One region of the Methylocella tundrae genome, then DNA from elsewhere that is predicted to be linked to it. Evidence: predicted binding sites of a transcription regulator. Region 1 holds the regulator's gene; each other region holds the start of a gene.
What was found. Region 1 encodes LexA, which represses DNA repair genes until DNA is damaged. Its sites were predicted from a motif close to TGTTCNNNNTGTGTTCNG; they were not measured.
Positions count from the first base shown of each region.

Region 2: the regulator LexA is predicted to act here: its motif matches at 3,098-3,115, upstream of SIN04_RS05560 (ImuA family protein).
Region 3: the regulator LexA is predicted to act here: its motif matches at 2,018-2,035, upstream of SIN04_RS08170 (YifB family Mg chelatase-like AAA ATPase).

Region 1 covers NZ_CP139089.1:3,153,444-3,157,627, reverse strand. The annotation lists gene SIN04_RS16835 (hypothetical protein) at 1-636, opposite strand, end outside; gene SIN04_RS16830 (superoxide dismutase) at 958-1,557, shown strand; gene SIN04_RS16825 (HPF/RaiA family ribosome-associated protein) at 1,661-2,284, opposite strand; gene lexA (transcriptional repressor LexA) at 2,690-3,409, shown strand; gene SIN04_RS16815 (ComEC/Rec2 family competence protein) at 3,436-4,184, opposite strand, start outside.
Region 2 covers NZ_CP139089.1:652,444-656,627, reverse strand. The annotation lists gene SIN04_RS05570 (error-prone DNA polymerase) at 1-701, opposite strand, end outside; gene SIN04_RS05565 (DNA polymerase Y family protein) at 698-2,314, opposite strand; gene SIN04_RS05560 (ImuA family protein) at 2,223-3,068, opposite strand; gene SIN04_RS05555 (TerC family protein) at 3,202-3,879, opposite strand; gene SIN04_RS05550 (hypothetical protein) at 3,889-4,184, opposite strand, start outside.
Region 3 covers NZ_CP139089.1:1,231,593-1,235,776, forward strand. The annotation lists gene SIN04_RS08165 (AGE family epimerase/isomerase) at 1-304, opposite strand, end outside; gene SIN04_RS08170 (YifB family Mg chelatase-like AAA ATPase) at 423-1,961, opposite strand; gene SIN04_RS08175 (acyltransferase family protein) at 2,227-3,324, shown strand; gene SIN04_RS08180 (nucleotidyltransferase family protein) at 3,419-4,144, opposite strand; gene tsaE (tRNA (adenosine(37)-N6)-threonylcarbamoyltransferase complex ATPase subunit type 1 TsaE) at 4,167-4,184, opposite strand, start outside.

The DNA.
Region 1 (4,184 bases):
AGATAGCGGCGGCGCTCGCCGCCTCTGAACCTGCTCGACTGGCGGCTCGGCCTCCTGCTGCGCCGGAGCCGCGTACGACGGCTCCGCGCGAGCCTGCGATCTGCCGGCAAACGCATCGCCTTCTTCATGGCGAGACGTCTGCGGTTTGCTTTTGATAGTCTCCGCGACGACACGGCGGATGTCTTCGATCGAGGCCTGGGCGACAGGCGAGGCCGCCGCCTCGACGCGTTGATTCGGGACGGAGGGCGTGGGGCCGGGCTCCGGCGGCGGAATCTCGGGCTCGGCGCCAATCCCGGCCAGGGAGGCGAACGCTGCGTCCTGCAATGCCGCCTCTTGCCAGGGAGCGACTGAGGCTTGCGCGCCGGCTGCCTCGCTAACGCGCAGTTCGGCCTGCCATGGCGCCTCCGCCGCCTTTGCGCGCGCATCGCGCTCGGCCTTGAGAAACGCGCGCAGTCTCGCGAGGCTGTGCAAAATGGTCGCGAGCGCCATTGTCACGATGCCGCCGGACAAGGCCGTCGCGCCGGCAATGAGGCTCGACCAGCCGCGCTCGACATTGATGATGCCATAGCCAAAGGAAATCGAGGCGGCGCCGCAGACGGCAAGCAAAAGTCCGAGGCCGAAAATCAGGTAACTCATCTTGTTCTATCCACGCGGCCTCTTGCGGATCAGAGCATTGGCGAACGAAATGCGCCGCAAATCCGACAGGCTGAGAAATTAGCCGCAAAACATCCGCGCGCAAAGCTTGGAAAAAATTGCCTGACGGACGACGGCGGCCGGCTTTCCCATTCTCGAAGGCGCGCGAACGAACCACGAGCCGAATGCATTGAACGAACGCGCCGGAACCTCGTCCAATGCGCCGCTAGAAGGTTGCTGCGCAGCTTCGCGCCGTCTACTTAACACCATGCGGCCGCGGGAGGCTGCCCTTCCGGGCTGCATTTTCTCATCAGGAGATCCAAGATGTCGTTCACCCTGCCTGAGCTTCCCTACGCCTATGAGGCGCTCCAGCCCTATATGTCCAAAGAGACGCTGGAATATCACCACGACAAGCATCACGCGGCCTACGTGACCAACGCCAATAATTTCATCAAGGACAGCGGCCTCGATGGCAAGTCGCTGGAAGACGTCGTCAAGGACTCATTCGGCAAGAACGCTCCTTTGTTCAACAATGCGGCGCAACACTACAACCATCTTCATTTCTGGAACTGGTTGAAGCCAAATGGCGGCGGCGCTATTCCCGGCAAGATCGAAAAAGCCATTATCGACAGCCTCGGGTCGGTCGCGAAAGCAAAGGAAGACTTCATCCAGGCCGGCCTCACGCAGTTCGGCTCGGGCTGGGCCTGGCTCTCCGTTAAGGACGGCAAGATCATCGTGAGCAAGACGCCGAACGGCGAAAATCCGCTGATTCATGGCGCCGCTCCGATCCTTGGCGTCGATGTGTGGGAACATTCCTACTACATCGATTATCGCAATCGCCGGCCGGATTACCTCAAGGCGTTCGTCGATAATCTCATCAACTGGGAATATGTCGAGCAACTCTACGAAAAGGCGATCGCCTGAGCGCAGGCGAGACCGCCACGCCGTTTCGCGGCGACGCTCACTAAAAAAACCGGGGCCGCGACATGCGCGGCCCCGCTCGAATCCGCATCCTGCACGCAAATGGTCAGGCGCCGGTCACGATCGGCTCAAGCGCGCCTGCCGGTCGCGCCGCTTTGTCGCGTCCCGTCTCGCGCTGCTCCAACACATAGACGGCGCTGGCCTGGGGGCCCATCACCCCTTCCGCAGCGGCGCGCGTGAAATGCACCATGGCGCCGATCTTCAGATTGTCGAAGCTTCCCCGCATCACGCAGCTGCGGGAGAAGTAAAGATCCGGGCCGCCTTTCACCTCCACGAAGCCATGGTCCTGCTCGGGAAACAGACGCACCACGACGCCCGACTCGATACCGTTCTCGTGCCGCTTCACATTTCCCTTGATGATCTCGGCAAGCTGCTCAAGCTGGCGCTGAACAGCGTCGAAAACGCGATGGACGAGTGTGTTCTGCTGGCCTTTCCGCTTCGCTTCCGACTTTGCGACGATCAACGGCCGGCCGGGCACCTCGACTTCGACGCAGAGGGCGAGCGGCGCCACCGTATTCCTCGGTCCGCGATGAGACGCGCCCGCGACCACGCGGCACCCGATGATGTGCGCGTAAATATGTTCGAGCCGTTGCACTCTCTCCTCGATGAGCTTCGCGAGGGCCTCGGAGTGCTGTATGTCGCGGAATACGATCTGCAGCGGTCGATCCATGCGTGGTCTCCTCTCGTAAGAGGCCGGAACCACTCGGCGAAGAAGAGACGCCGTGCGCCGGCCGTTTACATCAACGTATGGCAAAGCTGAAAGTTCCGTGAACGATCCGTCGTGCCCAGCGCGCAAAAAAGCGCCGGGGTCTCGCATCAGGCGCCTTGCGGAACGCAGCGCGAACAGATATGGTCTGTTCACTCTTTGTGCGAGTTTACTGGCCGCCCATGATCCGCGATCCATCGGTTTTGCGCTTCGCTATCGCCCTGCGCCCTGTTTTATCCCTGGCCTTGCGGCAGCGGCCACGCTTAACCTTTGAACACAGAGTCGGAGCTTGCCGCGGAAGCGCCAGCTAAAGCGCGCCCGCGCCGCCGCGGCGGGACGTGCAGATCGTTTACGAGAAAGTCAGAGCCGATGTTGACGAAAAAGCAAAGCGAGCTGTTGCGCTTCATCCATGAGCGGCTCAAGGAGACGGGCGTGCCCCCCTCTTTCGACGAGATGAAGGACGCGCTCGACCTGCGGTCGAAGTCGGGAATTCATCGTCTGATCATCGCGCTTGAGGAGCGTGGCTTCATCCGGCGCCTGCCCAACCGGGCGCGGGCGCTGGAGGTATTGCGCATGCCCGATTCTTCGACGCCGCCGGAGCTCAACCGGAACAAGAAATTCGAGCCGAGCGTCATCGAAGGCAATCTTGGGCGGGTGCGCTCCTTGCCTGCGAGCCCGAGCCGGGAAGAAGAAGACGGCCCTCGGGGGACCGTCGCCATCCCGGTCATGGGGCGAATCGCCGCGGGCACGCCGATTACGGCCCTGCAGAACCGCAGCCACACCATCAGCCTGCCGCCGGAGATGCTGCCGCAAGGCGAACATTACGCCCTTGAAGTGCGCGGCGACTCAATGATCGAGGCCGGAATATTCGACGCCGACACGGTAGTGATCCGCAAGCAGGACACGGCGGAAACGGGCGACATTGTCGTCGCGCTGATCGACGACGAGGAGGCGACGCTGAAGCGGCTGCGCCGGCGCGGCGCCTCGATCGCGCTCGAAGCCGCAAATCCCGCCTATGAGACGCGCATTTTCGGACCGGACCGCGTGCGCATTCAAGGCAAGCTCGTCAGCCTCATTCGCCGTTATTAAAGCGTGATGTTTGGCAGCTTGCGCGCCTACTCAAGCGGCGAGGCGTCGCCGTCTTCGTCCTCGACGGCGCCCCGCGCCTCGCCAGCGTCCCGCGCGACGCTGGAAGGGTCAAGATCGGAAGATGCGGCCCGCGTTGGCCGCGACGCTGCGAACGAACGCGAGCTTGGGCCCCATTTTCGCCTGGGCGCAGGAGACCAGGGGCGGTCCTCGTCCGGCGTTCGAGCCGCGCGCCTTGCGACGCCGGACGCGGTAAACGACAAGGTTATGGCGCCGGTTTCTTTCAGTTCCCCCCGATCGATGACAAGGCCCGCGGCGCAGCCCGCCGGCGCGAAGAGCGGCGTCACGATGATGTCGGCGCGCCCGCAATCTTCGGCGAACGCAGCTTTGTCGAACACCAGCGACAGGGAACGGCCATCCGCGAGATATCCAACGCAGCCAACCTTGTCGCAGGCGGCTTTTTTCACCGCCTCGCGCGCGGGGCGGCCGTCGGCGTCGGCGCGAAGCCACTGCTCCGAAGCAAAAAGGCTCGGGCGCGACGCGATGACCGCGAGCCGGCCATCCCGCCCGCGAAACGCTGCGGCTTCGCCGTTCGGGGCGACCGCCATGTCGAACGAGGGTCCGCAGAGCGCGCCCCACACGCCGATAACTGCGAGCGGCAAAGCCATCGCGCGAAAAACGGCGGTCCGCCACAGCACGGAACAGAGCATTGCGAGGGTCAGGAAGATGATGGACCAGGGCGCGAAGGCGGGCAGATGGAGGGTCGCCCCCGGCAGCC
Region 2 (4,184 bases), 1.4 Mb from region 1:
GCGGTCAGCACATCCTGCAGGAGCCGCCGGTCCGGCGCATGCATGAGAACGTCATTGACGGCGAGAAGCCGCAGTCCGGTTGTGTTGGCGAGAGCGATGCGGCGGCCAAGATCACGACGCATCGACTGGCTATAAATCATCGAGGCGGCGAGCCAGACCCGGCCATTGGCGCACTCGCGCAGCTTTCTGAGCAAAGCCGCGTCATCGTCCGCCTTTAGCGGCTGAGCGTCATATGAATGACCGTCATATAAATCGGCGTGGATTTTCGCCGCTGTCTTGGCGTCGTCTCTGTCATCCCATGTGCTGGCCGGCATGACGATGAGCTGCTGGTCCTGCGCCGTCTCAAGGAGATCGCTGACGCGCAGAAGACAGGTTCCTTTTTGCGCGCGGGCGTTGCCGCGGGTCAACAGCCGCGTCAGGCGGCCATAGGCGGCGCGATCGCGCGGAAAAGTCAAAATGTCCGGCGCACCGTCGCAGAAGACGAGCCTTGCGCCGATGGCGAGACGAAAATCAGCCGCGCCTCTATTGGCCTTGGCGAAGCTATGGGCGCGGACGACGCCAGCCAGCGAATTGCGGTCGGCTATGCCGATGCCGGCAAGGCCTAAAGCCATGGCCGCTGCAACGAGTTCTTCAGGGTGGGAGGCGCCGCGCAAAAACGAAAAATTCGTCGTCGCCGCCAGTTCGGCATAGCGCGGCGTCATGCAAAGAGGCCGTGCATGAACCAGCGCGGACGCGGTGTTTCGCTGTTGAAGAGACCTTCGCGGAAAAGCCAGAATCTTTGCCCTTCGCGATCTTCCATGCGGAAGTAATCGCGGGTCAGCGCGCTCTCCCCGCGCCACCATTCGGGCGCAATGCGCTCCGGTCCTTCGAACGCCGCGACCTCGTGCAGGACGCGGCGCCAGCGAAAGCGCAGCGGCGGTCCATCCGGCACGCCGGCGATGGCCTCGATCGGTTCCGGCCGTTTCAAAAGCCGGATTGGCCGCGAGGGCAGATGGCCGCTGAGCGCCGCCTCGGATGTCGGAAACGCAGCGATGTCTTTCGACGCCGTTTTTATATGATGGCCTCTTTGCGCATATTGCGCCGCAGGGACCGCGATGACGGCAAATTCTGGCGTATGCGCAGCATTGAAGGCGAGCCGCGTCACGCGCCGAAGACCCAATCGCGCGCCGAGCCTGTCGACGAGATCGGCGAGATCGCCTGCAGCGTCCGGATCGCTCCATCCGGTTTGCTCCGGATCCTTACGTTCGACGACAAGCGCTGCGAGCCGGATGACGTCGAAGCCGTAGCCGGCGTCGAAGGCGTCGCCGTCATTGGCGATGCTGGCGGCCTCGAAGCGTTCGCGAAAGAGTTTTGCGATAAGACCGGGCTCGCGCAAGGGCCGGCTCGCGCCGACCTCGAAATGTTTGACCATGCCGTCGACGCGAAACAGGCTGGCCCTGAGCCGCCGCGCGCCTTCGCCATGCCGCGTCAACAGGACGGAAAGATCCTGCGCCAGCGACAGGATCGAAGCTTCGATGTCTTCGCGCCGCAAAACGCCATCGAGAAAACGCCGCTCCGTCATGAAGGCCGGCGCTTCGAAACGCGGCGATATGGGAGTCTTCGCGCGGCCGAGCAATCCATCGAGCCGGGCATAAAGAAGAGCGCCGCAGCGGGCGGCGATCGGCGCGCGCGGGCGCATTAGGATGTCGCAAAGGCGGCGCAGGCCCGCTTCCGCGAGCGCTTTGAGCGTCGCCTGATCGAGCCGCAAGGCGGCGAGCGGCAGATCCCCAAGACGATGGGCGAGTTCCGCCGCGTCGAGCCCCAGTGGCAGGATGCGGGCGTCGATCCGCGCGCCGCCATAGCGCGCAAGGGCGAAAGCCGCTTCTGGCGTCGACGCCAAAGCCGCCCTGGCGAAAAAGCCCTGAGTTTGAAGCCGTGTCTCGATTTCGGCGAGAAGGCGCGCCTCGCCGCCAAAAAGATGCGCGGCGCCGCTGACGTCGAGCATGACGCCGTCCGGCGCATCGAGAGCCGCAAGAGGGGTGAAGCGGCGGCACCAGTCTGCGATATGCGCCAGCGTCCTTGCTTCCGCCTCTGGGTCGGCGTCGGCGCAGATGAGGGTTGGATGCATGGCGCGCGCATCGGGCAAGGTCATGCCAGGCTTGAGACCGAGAGCTTGCCCCCGCGCATCGAGCGCTGCGAGCTTTTGCGCGCCGTTGATTTTAGCGGCTGTCGCCAGAGGCGCCTCAGGCGGTTTGACCAAACCCTGCGCGCGCATCAGCCGGATGATGCGGTCGGTCGCGAGCGTTGGCAATGAGACGGAGAGGAAACGCGTCACGGAAACAGCCCTCTTCATGATCCCAGAAAATGGCGACGGGATCGGCGCCATTGGCGCGTTCGACCGCGCGCGCCTTGACGATGCGCACAGACCAGCAGGCAAGACCCGGCAGCGGCAAACCAGCCAAGGGCGAGCCCCGCGCGTAAATCCCTTTGTGCGCAAAAACCTCGAAGCGCGTGTGCGCGCATGAGGACAGCCGCTCCCCTCCGCCCGCCATTCCGGCGGCCAGCATCAGGCCGGCGCCGCCGCTCGCCTGCGCCGCGAGGGCGAGACGGCGGGAGGCGGTGAGGCTGTAAATCTTCTCGAGATTCCATATTTCGCCGATCACCGCCGCGGCGGCACGGCATTTCAAGGCCTCCTCCATGGTCCACAGGCTGTCCTTTGCGCTCGCCGTATGCACGAGGATAAGGCGGGCGGGATCGACGCCATGGAGGGCGAGCCCCGGTCCATAAGGCGCGCCCCCTTCAAGGCCGGCGAAATCCTCGACGATCCAGATGATGGCGGAGCGGCCGGCGGGCGCTTTCGCGGCCAGGCGAGCGGATAGCGCCAGCGCGAAACCGGACGCCGCCGCGCCGTCGCCGGCTCGTCCCGGCGCGATCTCATGCAAAGCGCCGCAGCGCAAGCCGCCGCCCAGCATCCTGTCGAGGCTGCAATCCTCGCCGAGATTTCTTTGCGCGAAAGCGACGCTATTTTCGGCGCGGGCGATCTTTTGACGCAAAAAATCCAGCCGTTCCGATCTGCCGCCTGGCGACATCGGCCTGCTCCATGATGAAACTGCGGGTTAGTTCTCTATTTGTTCTTATAGATTCCCGCTTCAGGCGCGAGAGTCAAGGCGATTTTGACCTCGTGCCAACATCAGCCTAGCCCGGCGCAAGCCAGGCGGCGAGTTACGCCGAAGCTTTGCGGCGGACGCGTAACCCTGAGAAAAACAGGACCATGGCCGCCGCCACGGCGGCAAATTGCCAAGTCTCGACGACCACGGCATTTTTTCGTAAAAAGCCTGCCAGCGCCGGATCAGAGCCGATGAGTTCACCGGCGACCCAGCCGAGGATGCCGGCGCCGATCCAGACGAGGGCGGGAAACCGCTCCAACAGCGCGATCAAAAAAGTCGAACCAAGAACGACCAGTGGAATCGACAGAACGAGCCCGAAAATAATCAGCGCCATCGACCCTTGCGCAGCCCCGGCGACGGCGATGACATTGTCGAGCGACATCACGGCGTCAGCTATGACGATGATGCGGATCGAGCTCCAAATCGAGGTTGGGGCGGCCGCTTCTTCCTCGCGCTCCTCCTCGCCGACAAGACGTATGGCGATCATCATCAAAATCGCGCCACCGGCGATCTTGATGAAAGGAAGCGCCAGCGCCTGCAAAAACAGCAGCGTGTAAATGATGCGCAAAAGCACGGCGGCGCTGGCGCCGAGCACGATGGCCCAGCGGCGCTGCCGTTTCGGCAAGGAGCGGCTGGCCATAGCGATGACGAGCGCATTATCGTCGGAAAGAACAATGTCGATCCAGATGATCTGGAGCAGCGCCGTCAGAAATTCAGTTGAAGCTGAATCCATTGCTTGCAACTACGGCGCGGGGCGATGAATGAGCGCTCGCCGCGAACGCAGCGCGGGCGCCAAAATGCGAATGGCGACGAGCGCGGCGCGGACCGCATCATCGAGACTGAAGCGCCCCTTCCCTCGCCGATAGCGCACGGCGAGAGGCGGAACATGAACGAAGCCGACAAGAGGGGCATGATTTTGCTGCATGTGACCTTGGTTGAGCGAGAGAAACAAGGTCTGGTTGCAGACATAGTCGCCGGCGTCGGTCGAAACGGCGGCCGCAAATCCGTTGCGGCGCAGCTCAGCCGCGATCAGTCCGC
Region 3 (4,184 bases), 1.9 Mb from region 1:
GGAACTTCTGCAAAAGCGAACTCATCGCGATCTCGGCCAGTCGCCCGCCTTCGGGGAACCAGCCAAGATGCGCCGCATGGGCAAAGACATAGATCTGCCGGGCTTGCACCATGGCGCGGCGCGGGACCGTCTCGACTGGCCGTCCGCTCCAGTCAAGGCGTTCCTGAAAGACGCCCCGCTGCGCGTCGAAGCCGATCGTCGACCAGAGGGGAAGCGCTCTCTCGACTATCCAGTCGCGCAAAGCCGTCGCGCTGGCGCGCGCCGATTTCAATGCGTCTGCCGTAACCGGAGCGGCGACATCCATTATTCTCTCCATTGCGCGCCTCGCGTAGAGGCGCCTGTCCAGACCGCATCCAATGAGCCTCACGCTTGTGTAGCACGTTTCTGAGACGTCCAGACGAAGCGTGACCTTCACAGTTAGGTCAAGCGGCCCGTAACTGGCGCGTCGCATCGACGCGGTAGGAGAGCGCTTCTGCCAGATGCAGACTGCCGACGGTCCCCGCCCCGTCGAGATCCGCGATCGTGCGGGCGAGCTTCAAAATGCGGTGGAATCCTCGAGCCGAGAGACGGAGCCGGTCGGAGGCTTCCTGGACAAGGGCGAGGCCGCCGGCGTCCGGTTGCGCGACCTGTTCAATGACGGCGGATGGAGCGGCGGCATTGGAGCCTACGCCCTGGAGGCCAAGCTCGGCATAGCGGCGCGCCTGAATCGCCCGCGCCGCGGCGACCCGCGCGGCGACCTCGGCGGACCCTTCGGCGGGCGGCGGCAGCATCAAATCGGCTGCGGCGACGGCGGGCGCCTCGACGTGAAGGTCGATGCGGTCCAGCAAAGGCCCTGATAGGCGCGACTGATATTGCGCGATGCATCGCGCATTTGGTTGGCGATTGCAGGCAAATCCCGGGTCGGTCGCATGACCGCAACGGCAAGGGTTCATCGCGGCGACAAGCTGAAAGCGCGCGGGATAGATGACGCGATGGTTCGCGCGGGCGATCGCCACCTCGCCGGTCTCTATCGGCTGGCGCAGGCTGTCGAGGACCTGCGGCTGAAATTCTGGCAATTCATCGAGAAAAAGCACGCCATGATGGGCGAGAGAAATCTCTCCCGGCCGCGCGCGCGCGCCGCCTCCGACGAGAGCCGCCATCGATGCGGAATGATGGGGCGCGCGGAACGGACGGCGATCGGTCAAGGCGCCGCCCGCAAGGTCGCCGGAGATCGAATGAATGAGCGAAACCTCCAGCAATTCGCGCGGCGTCAACGGCGGCAAAATCGAGGGGAGGCGCGCCGCGAGCATGGACTTGCCGGCGCCGGGCGGTCCGTTGAAAAGCAGATTATGGCCGCCCGCCGCGGCGATTTCGAGCGCGCGTTTGGCGCTTTCCTGGCCCTTGACGTCGCGAAGGTCCGGCAAAGCTCCCCCCGCCTGCCGGATCGCCGGGCGCGGCGCGGCCATGACCTGAAGACCCTTGAAATGATTGACGAGCTGGATCAGGGAGATCGGCGCCAGCACGTCAAGATCCTGACTTGCCCAGGCCGCCTCCGCGCCGCTGTCATGCGGGCAGATCAGCCCCTGCCCGCGCGCATTGGCGGCCATCGCCGCGGGAAGAACGCCGGTCACCGCCGTGATCGTCCCATCGAGCGCGAGCTCGCCGAGCACCGTATAATTTTGCAACGCGTCGGGAGGGATCGCCCCGATCGCCGCCATGACCCCGAGCGCAATCGGCAAATCATAATGGCTGCCCTCCTTCGGCAGATCGGCGGGCGCGAGATTGACGGTAATGCGCTTGGCCGGGAGCGCGAGGCCCGAGGCGTTGAGGGCGGCGCGCACGCGTTCGCGCGATTCAGCGACCGCCTTGTCGCCGAGTCCGACAACGGTGAAGGCGACGTTGCCGTTGGCGATCTGCACCTGAACGTCGACGGGCCGAGCCTCGATGCCTTCGAAAGCGACTGTCGCGATTCTGACGACCATGGAGACGCCTCATTTCTCAGCTTATACTCAGCTTAACGGAGATCTCGCGGACCAGCAAGAACAATCGGGGAACGGAGCTTGAGCAGGGCAGCGCGGCGAAGATCTCCAAGAATAGGCCAAAAAATGCACACAATATGCCGTCATTCTCGCGTCTTCGGCGCGTCGCTGAAATCATATCCCAGGAATTCTCCGCGTCTTGACGGTATTATTTTTGGTTTAGATCTCCCGTTCTTCCAGGATTGAGGCTGGCTCTATGGCTCCAGGATTGTCGCTTTACATTGACCTGTTTCGTTTCCTGGCAGTGCTGAGTATAGTCATCTCCCATGGACTTGTGACGCAGATGGGTGGAGACTGGCTCAAGTTCAGTTTGGGACTGGAGGCGATCGAGGCGACGTTCGTATTGTCAGGTTTTGTCATCGCCTATGTCGTGGCGACGCGCGAACGCAGTCTCGCTGTTTATAGCGCGTCGCGCCTCGCCAGATTGTGGTCTATCGTGTTGCCGGCGCTGGCGCTGACCTTTATCCTCGACGGCATCGGATTACGCCTGTCCCCGGCGCCCTATGAGGATTGGGGCGAGTATATGGGATTCGACAATCCCCTGCTGCGGCTCTTCCTGACAGCCATATTTCAAAACCAGACCTGGTTCCTCGAAGTCTCCCCGCTTTCGAACATTCCACTGTGGTCGATTGGATATATCGCCTGGTATTACGCCATTTTCGCAGCGTTCATGTTTTCGCCGCGCGCGTGGCGCAACTGGATCGTCGCGGCGGTCGCACTTTTCGCGGGTCCGCAGATCCTGCTTCTCATGCCTGGATGGCTATTCGGCGTATGGCTCTACCAGAGGCGGGACAAGTTAAAGTTGAGCCCAGGCTGGGGCCTCGCGCTTTACCTTGGAGCGCCAGCCCTGATCTTCGCATTGAAGACGCTCCACGTCAGTCCGTGGCTGTTCTCAATGCAGCGCCTGCTGCTCGGCGCCAATGTAGCTGATCGTTATCTCAATATCGCCGAGAATTTCCTCTGGCAAAATTTGGTCGGAGCCTTGATCTGCCTTCATCTTCTAGGGGCGATGGCCATCGCTGGGCGACTCGGACGCCTGCTGAGACCGGCCGAACGAGCGATCCGCCACGCGGGCGCCCTGACCTTCGCAATCTACGCTTTCCATTTCCCGCTGGAGCTCTGGATCGCCGCCGCGCTTCATGAGCGGCCCGATGGTCCGGTCAAAACCGGCGCGGTTGTGATTGGCGCGTTGGTCGCCTCGGCTGCTCTTGGCGCGCTCGTGCGGCCGTTTTACCCCCGGCTGAAGGAGGCTCTTCTCCTCGGCTTCAGGAAAAGCGGCTACAGGCTCGCGAAAGCGCTGGATTAAAGCATGACGCCGAAAAGGTGCAGATTTTTCGGGCGACATCATGCTCTAACTTATTGATGAGAGCCGGATGCAGGGCGGACAGCGGCGTTTCGCCTCACAGCACGCTGCGCGAGATGATCCATTCGGCTTCGGCGATCATCTCCGGCACGCCCACATGCAGCCACAAACCATCCAGCCTTTGTCCATAAAGCCGGCCCTTTTGCGCCGCCTCGAAGAAAAATGGCGCCAGCGGAAACACTCTGCGCGTCTGCGCGGCGAACAACTCCGGCTTCACGATGCCGACGCCGGCATAGACGAACGGCGCGACCTGAAATTCCGCGCGGCGGGTCAGCCGGCCGTCCGCAGCCATCAGAAAATCGCCGGGCCAGTCGACGCCAACGCTCGCCGTCGTCGCGGCGACAAGCAACAGAATATCCATTCTGACGGGGTCCCACGCTTCGGCCATGCGGCGCAGATTTTGCCGCGGACCCTCGAGCCAGAGCGCATCCGTGTTCGCGAGGAAGAAGGGCTCGCTCCCCAGCAGGGGCAGCGCCTTGGCGATGCCGCCGCCCTGATCGAGAAGCTCGTCCCGCTCATCGGAGATAATGACCTCGGGATCCGTGCGCGTCGAAAGATGCGCCTCGATCTGATCGGCAAGGTGATGCACGTTGACGATGGCGGTGCGGGTTCCCGCGCGCGCGAAACGGTCGAGCATATGGTCGATCATCGGCTTGCCCGCGACTTTGATCATCGGCTTCGGGACAGTTTCCGTGAGGGGGCGCATGCGCGTGCCAAGCCCCGCGGCGAAGACCATCGCTTTGCTTGGCACAGTGAAAGACATATCGGCCCTGGTTATGGTGCGCTCAGGCGGCTATTTCGAA